DNA from 3 places in the Paenibacillus sp. FSL K6-0276 genome. Region 3 is predicted to be linked to each of the others. Evidence: riboswitches for the same ligand, from Rfam matches in the RefSeq annotation. Region 3 holds a riboswitch; each other region holds the start of a gene.
What was found. Region 3 has a riboswitch for cyclic di-AMP ahead of MHH52_RS24440 (TrkH family potassium uptake protein). Riboswitches for the same ligand answer to the same signal wherever they lie in the genome.
Positions count from the first base shown of each region.

Region 1: another riboswitch for cyclic di-AMP. It lies ahead of MHH52_RS00190 (ubiquitin-like domain-containing protein); the one in region 3 lies ahead of MHH52_RS24440 (TrkH family potassium uptake protein).
Region 2: another riboswitch for cyclic di-AMP. It lies ahead of MHH52_RS00585 (C40 family peptidase); the one in region 3 lies ahead of MHH52_RS24440 (TrkH family potassium uptake protein).

Region 1 is NZ_CP150276.1:41,762-44,033, forward strand. It holds gene MHH52_RS00185 (TatD family hydrolase) at 1-517, shown strand, start outside; cyclic di-AMP (ydaO/yuaA leader) riboswitch at 715-945, shown strand; gene MHH52_RS00190 (ubiquitin-like domain-containing protein) at 1,227-2,272, shown strand, end outside.
Region 2 is NZ_CP150276.1:123,937-126,208, forward strand. It holds gene MHH52_RS00585 (C40 family peptidase) at 351-779, opposite strand; cyclic di-AMP (ydaO/yuaA leader) riboswitch at 832-970, opposite strand; gene MHH52_RS00590 (hypothetical protein) at 1,185-2,015, opposite strand; gene MHH52_RS00595 (M1 family metallopeptidase) at 2,027-2,272, opposite strand, start outside.
Region 3 is NZ_CP150276.1:5,197,218-5,199,489, reverse strand. It holds gene MHH52_RS24445 (CPBP family intramembrane glutamic endopeptidase) at 1-937, opposite strand, end outside; cyclic di-AMP (ydaO/yuaA leader) riboswitch at 1,256-1,439, shown strand; gene MHH52_RS24440 (TrkH family potassium uptake protein) at 1,509-2,272, shown strand, end outside.

The sequences.
Region 1 (2,272 bases), 960 kb from region 3:
TAAAAAAGTGGTGGCCATCGGGGAGATCGGACTGGATTATTATTGGGATACTTCTCCCAAGGATGTGCAACATGAGGTTTTTCGCAAGCAAATTGGACTAGCCCGCGAACTAAATATGCCGATTTGTATTCATGACCGTGATGCCCATGAAGATGTTGTACGGATTTTACGGGAGGAAAAGGCAAATGAGGTTGGAGGCGTGATGCACTCGTTCTCAGGAAGTTGGGAAACGGCTAAAATGTGCTTGAATCTTGGTTTTCATTTATCGTTTGGAGGACCCATTACGTTCAAAAATGCAAGAGTGCCAAAAGAAGTGCTTGCGCAGACCCCGCTAGACCGATTATTGATCGAAACGGATGCTCCATATTTGACTCCGCACCCCTTCCGCGGGAAGCGTAATGAGAGTGCTCATGTGAAGTTAGTAGCAGAGGCAGCGGCTGAAATTAAAGGGTTAACATGGGAGGAATTGGCTGAAATAACGTATGCGAACGCACTGGAACGATTTGGGATTGTCTGAAAACGGGAGTAAAACAGGTGAAAAATAAAGAATGGCCGATATATTAAACTTTTTTAATATAAAAACGGCTGAATATTACAATATTTTAACCATTTATTTGCGTAAACGTGGTTGAATCGTCCTTTACAACATGCATCAAAACAGGATATCATCTTTTCAGTGATGTGAGCTGTGTTATAGTGACAGCCATTGATTCATGGATCGTCTCGCTGAGTCTCCGTATGGAGAACGGGGGAACCAGTATTGAATCTGCCGCATGCCTGTATCTTGAATACGGCTTAGACGTGCCGCAGGACAATATTTGATTTCTTCACGTGGTCTTTGGGGTGAATTCAAGGGCAACCGCCATGAGCGGGTGACCTGAGATAGGGCGTCTCTCTTTCGTCCGAACCCGACAGCTAACCCCGTAAGCGCAAGTAAGAGAGGCAACCTCGTGCACATACATTCTCTATTCTGACATTGGAGAAGCCACGAAAGAGTCCTCAGTTGAACTCTTTTTAGGCTTTTTTATTTTTGAATAAACGGAATGTTGCCCACATACTGTTATATAACAGGGGTGGGAGTAGCTGTGCCGAGCAGGCGATCCATGAGCAGGAGACGCTAAGTTATTACGTGCGTATCCTGTGACAATCTCAAATAGTTTCGTCAAAGGAATTCAGTCCTCATGATATACAATTGACGACGGGGCTATGTAAGGAGGATGGAGAGAATGGGCGTATTCCAACCAGAAGTATCCCATGATTCGCAGTCATCCAGCAGGTCTTTCGCATTACGGTGGGAGCAAGTAAATACTCGCGTACTTTTACTTGCGGGCGTGATTTCAGTCGCTATCGCGCTACTTATTCTGCTGTACGTACACGGTCAAAGTAACAAACAATTATTTTTAGTAATAGACGGGCAAACACAGACGCTTCAAACGCGTGAGTCACTTCTTGGTGATGTGTTGGAGAAAGAGCAAATTCCGCTGCAGCCGCATGATGAATTATCTTTAGGTCTGAGTGATGAAATAAAAGACGGTGACCGTGTCGTCATCAATCGTGCGCAGAAAATTAGCCTTACTGCGGACGGAGCAACAAAAACGTTATATACGACCGAGGATACAATTGGTAAAGCAATTGACAAAATGGGCATCACCCTAGAAGATCATGATAAGATTTTCCCTTCGTTAGACACCACCATTTCTGCCAACATGGAGATTAAGATTGTTCGCATCAACAAACAGACAGTACAGCGAACAACTAACTTACCCTTCAGAGTCATCAAGACAGCAGACCCCTCCCTTACTGTGGGAACAGTTAGAGTGGCACAGGCAGGCAAACCAGGCGTCATGATTCAGCATATTGAAAAGATCTACCAAGACGGAGAACTGGCTTCTATGCGCATGATTGGTAAGGAAGTACAAACGGTAACGAAAGATAAGATTATTGCCGTTGGTACCAAAGCACTTCCTAAGCCGGCTATAGCTAAGACTACAACAACTTCCAAATCAAACACCACTTCCAAAACGGCTAAGGTTAGCGCTAAGGCTAATAACGTCACAAGCAAGGCTGGCGTAGACTTTGAGTACAAGAAGATGATTAAGAACGTCTCCATGACAGCTTATTCATCAGAAGAGCCAGGTATAGGTACCAAAACTGCTTCCGGAACACGCGTAACGGAAGGTCGAACGATTGCAGTAGACCCAAATGTAATTCCTATTGGCTGGTGGGTATATATCGAGGGGCTTGGATTCCGCCGTGCAGAAGATACTGGCGG
Region 2 (2,272 bases), 1.0 Mb from region 3:
TAGCTCGTAATCAATACATGACAAAACCTTTGTAAATAACAACTTAATGATTACAAAAATGTTACTAAAATCTCACTGCGCTAATTGTAACAAACAGTGAGCCGCTTGGCAATCGTTTTTAACATATTAATGCAGAATAATTGGCATTTTTAAGGACAAAACGCATATGTAAGCGCTAATAATGACCTATTTTTTCTATTTATTGAAATATTTATCGAATAAATATGTTTCGATCCTGTTCTAGTGGTGTAAAGAATATAATAAGGCAAAAGAAAACCTGGATTCGATTACGGCAATAATCAAATCCAGGCCTATATAGTTAATTGTGAGGTTATAGTTGTGGGGAAGTATTAATCGTAGGCTACTGCTTGATATGATGAAGTACTCATTACTCTTTTAGCGCCAACGTAGCGATTGTTCCAGTAGGACTGGCTAAGTGAAGAGATGTTCACACCACGCGAAGAAGAAGATTGTGCAAATTTACCGTTTCCAACATAAATCCCGACATGGGATACGCCGCTGCCCAATGTGTTAAAGAAAACCAGATCACCTGAACGCAGTTTGCTTTTGGCTACAGGAGTTCCGATATTATATTGAGCTTTTGAGGTGCGGGGCAAAGAAAGACCCATATTCTTGAATACATACGTAGTAAATCCAGAACAGTCAAATCCGGCAGTGCTAGTGCCTCCGGTTTTATAGGCAACTCCAATAGTCTTTGAGATAACACTGTCCATTTTAGAGTCTGCAAAGGCACTTCCTCCACCAATAGAGAATGCCATCACTAGTCCTAGCGCCGCAGCGACGCATGCTTTTCTTAAGTTCTTCAAAAAAATGTACCCCTTCCAATGCCTGTGAGGTTAGCTTAAGGATTCGGTAGAAGGTTCCCCTATGATCACTGCAAAGCGAGATCAATTCACCCAAAATATGGTTCCCCCACTTCCCGGTGCAAGGAATTCGGCGTTTTATGCACCAGATAGTGACTTGTCGACAAGACTACGACAAATACATGAAGTTATGTAGAAATCGTTTCAAATGATTACAAACTTGTTACTAATGGAACAGGACCTATTGTAACAAAGTCTTTACGATTTTGCAAATCCTCATAATTTATCTATAACGCGAAAGAGTCCCAGCTCCTGATTCAGGAACCGGGACTCTTATATTATGTTCTGTGAGGCTTTAAATTATTGTGGAAATGCTTTACTGCGCCATAGATGATATTGAGCGGAGATCTCCCACATTTTGAAGAGTGTTGAGGGGAGTGATGAGATTTGACGAATAAGAAGTGCCGGCAGGCCAGGACAGAAGATACCGGTTAGTCCGCACACCAGCAGAAGGACCAGGCCTCCTGCACCAAGTACGATTGAAATGCCTATAGCAGGAATCAGCGACTTCAAGCAGATGAACAGTGAGGAGAACATCCCCGTACCACTGGTATAACCAAACTGCATATATAGAAGGAACAGACGCACGATAAAAATGTATATAAGCCATGCCAATACGTATGGAACTAGATGAAGTAACAAAGAGTAGTTCATAAAGGAGGATAAGAACAGCCCGTACATTTTTGGAGCAAGCCAGTATAACGGCAGTAGAGCCAGCACCCATTCGATTAGACTGAAGATCAACACTGGAAATCCATAAAGCTTCATACCGGGAAAAAAGAAGAGGCCACGCTCTCCCTTTCGCTCCTGATGGAGTTCATGCAACAATCCAGCTCTTATGAAGGGGGAGAGTAGCAGTCGCAAGACAACAAGCCCTAGGAACATCCATAACCAAGTACGTATCGCAGGATCTGTGTTCAAGCTGAACTGCCCTTCGACATAATAGAGTAGTCTGCCCATTCCGCTGCCTCCGGCATTTTTATCGGGATAGCGTAGTAGGATTGGAACGATAGCAGACCGGACAAAACCGTACAAAAAGTAGCCCCAGAGCAGCCGGTAAATGAAGAGCAGAATTAGAATATAAAATTGCTCCTTCATGCTTTGCCAGCCGCGGGTTATCGATGTTCTCACAATCATTCACCTCACCAGACAAGAGTTCCGAGCACGGTTTCAAGCAGTTTTGTCACGCTTAATGTCCATCGAGAGAGCGCTTTAGGCTCTATTTCCGCTAGTCTGAAGTTGTTGAGATGTTTGCTCTCCAAAAGAATGGAATGCTCAGGATCAATCTCAGCAGAGAGTAGAGGCTTATCAGTTAACAACTGAAACATAGTCTCTGCCCCTTCGCCGTTCCAGACCCGCTGCACAGAAGAGCCGTCCGATAATGTGAA
Region 3 (2,272 bases):
CTTCACCTGAGGATTCAGGTAGCATATTGTAGGTGCTGATCATCATGATTACAAAATAAGCCGAGCTTAGGAATATTCCACGCTTAAAAGAGGTATGCTCTCTTCGAAGTATGCTGTAGATGAGTGCCAGAATTCCCAGAGCTAGTGTAGGCAAGCCATAGCCGAACAGAGTAAGCTTTTCCGCGAGGGAGGTTTGGTCCTTCACATAGGAGGTATGCCAGGCAGGAGCAGAGAATCCAGACTTAAAGCTGGATACCTGTTCTCCAGTGAAATCGAAATAATAGTGTAGTAAGGATTCGCCGATCTGAACGGAACGATCTGTATACACGAGCCCGTAGTTTCCCGTATTGGATTCAATTTGTAGCTTGGCGGGATTCACATCCCATTCTTGAAGCCAGGGGCGGGCAAGATTTTCTTTTTGCGCAAGGGACAAAGTAGTACCCTTGTCCTCTTCTTTTGCACTAGCTGATACATTGCTTGGTAACCCTGCAGAGGATGCTTCTGCACCTTGTGTGAAGGCGACAACTGCGCCAGTATACATATTGAGGTCAACGGAGATCAGGGGCTCTTGTTCCGCTGAAGGGCTAAGTGTTACACGGAAGACGTCAAAAGGATAACGTTGATCCAGTTTGTTCTTAGTATAGTCTTCCAGAAGCTTCTCGCGGGACATATAACCGTAAAAGGAAGAGTCTGTCTGGTAGAGTACATTCCACTGATCGTTTGGTGTTTCGGTGTAGCTTAGCTTTTGTTCTGCGAATGATATCGCTTTGTCGCGGGCTTCAGCCTTGCTGATGACGGTAGTATCTACCCCTGTAGGGCTATTTAGCACCGAGGGGGCAATCTGAAACATAATAAATAGAATAAGACCGATAATGCCCGAGATGATGAGCCTCTTGGAGAGGGCACGTTGCTGTAAGGGCTGGCCGACGGGATTCATGTAACGCCTCCTTGTTATGAACTGACAATGTTATGTTCATTATAGTATTAGTGCCTTGGTAGTTACAAAAATCATTGTATATTCTTTTTATGGGTAATAGAGATATTATAGAATAGGTAACCTAATATATACCATGAATTTAAGGTGATCATTTCTTCATTTTTCATGAAAATCGGTGCAATTGCAGGGAAAACACGGAAAAGGGATGAGAATAGGCCCTCCTTTTGACACATTCTCTCCAAACCGCTTTTTTCATATGAATTCACCATTAAAAGTGTCTTTGTGAATTATTGAAATAACGTATATAATTTGTATGCAATTGTATAGTAGCCGAATTTCAGGTGAAAACGGGGGAACCACAAGAAGTGATGAAGAGATGAGTGTACACCATAAACGGTGGCATTATTCATCAGGGGTGAATTTCGTTCTAGGAACGAATAGGGCAGCCTGCACAGTCCGAATCCGTCAGCTAACCTCGTAGGCTAATTTACTGCAGGGACCAAGGGTAGCATTGGTTTTCCAGTGCTTTTTTTGTTGGGATTTTTTAAATTTAAATAAGAGGGTGAGCATAGTGGCTTCACAGTTTCGCAGGCTTTCTGAATCAAAGTTCCTGAAGCTCTCTCCGCCTCAGATTTTGGTGCTCGGTTTTGCATCGATCATTCTGATAGGAGCCTTGCTGCTTATGCTTCCCATTTCGAGTACCAGCGGGAATGTTGTGAGCTTTATTGATGCGTTGTTTACTGCAACTTCCGCAACCTGTGTGACAGGACTTGTGGTGCTAGACACCGGGACGACATTCACCATTTTTGGGAAAACCGTGATTATGGTGCTTATTCAGGTCGGCGGCTTAGGGTTTATGACAATGGCAACCCTATTTGCCATGATGATGAAACGCAAAATCTCCTTGCGGGACAGACTGATCCTGCAGGAAGCAATGAACCAAGGTTCTATGGAGGGAATTGTTCGACTGATCCGGAGAGTACTTATTTATTCTTTGGTCATTGAAGGCTGTGCAGCCGTGCTGCTGTCCATACGCTGGGCATTTGATATGCCGCTGGGAAAGGCCATTTATTTTGGGATATTTCATGCGGTGTCCATGTTTAATAATGCTGGATTTGATATTTTCGGGAATTTCCGGAGTTTAACGGATTATGTATATGATCCGCTTGTGAATATCGTCGTGATGTTTCTGATTGTCTCCGGCGGTATCGGTTTTATTGTTATGTCTGATCTGGTGGAGTTTCGTGTAAAACGTAAATTATCTTTGCATAGCAAAGTTGTACTCTCTACCACTACAGGGCTTATTCTTATCGGCGCTTTGGTGATTTTTATATT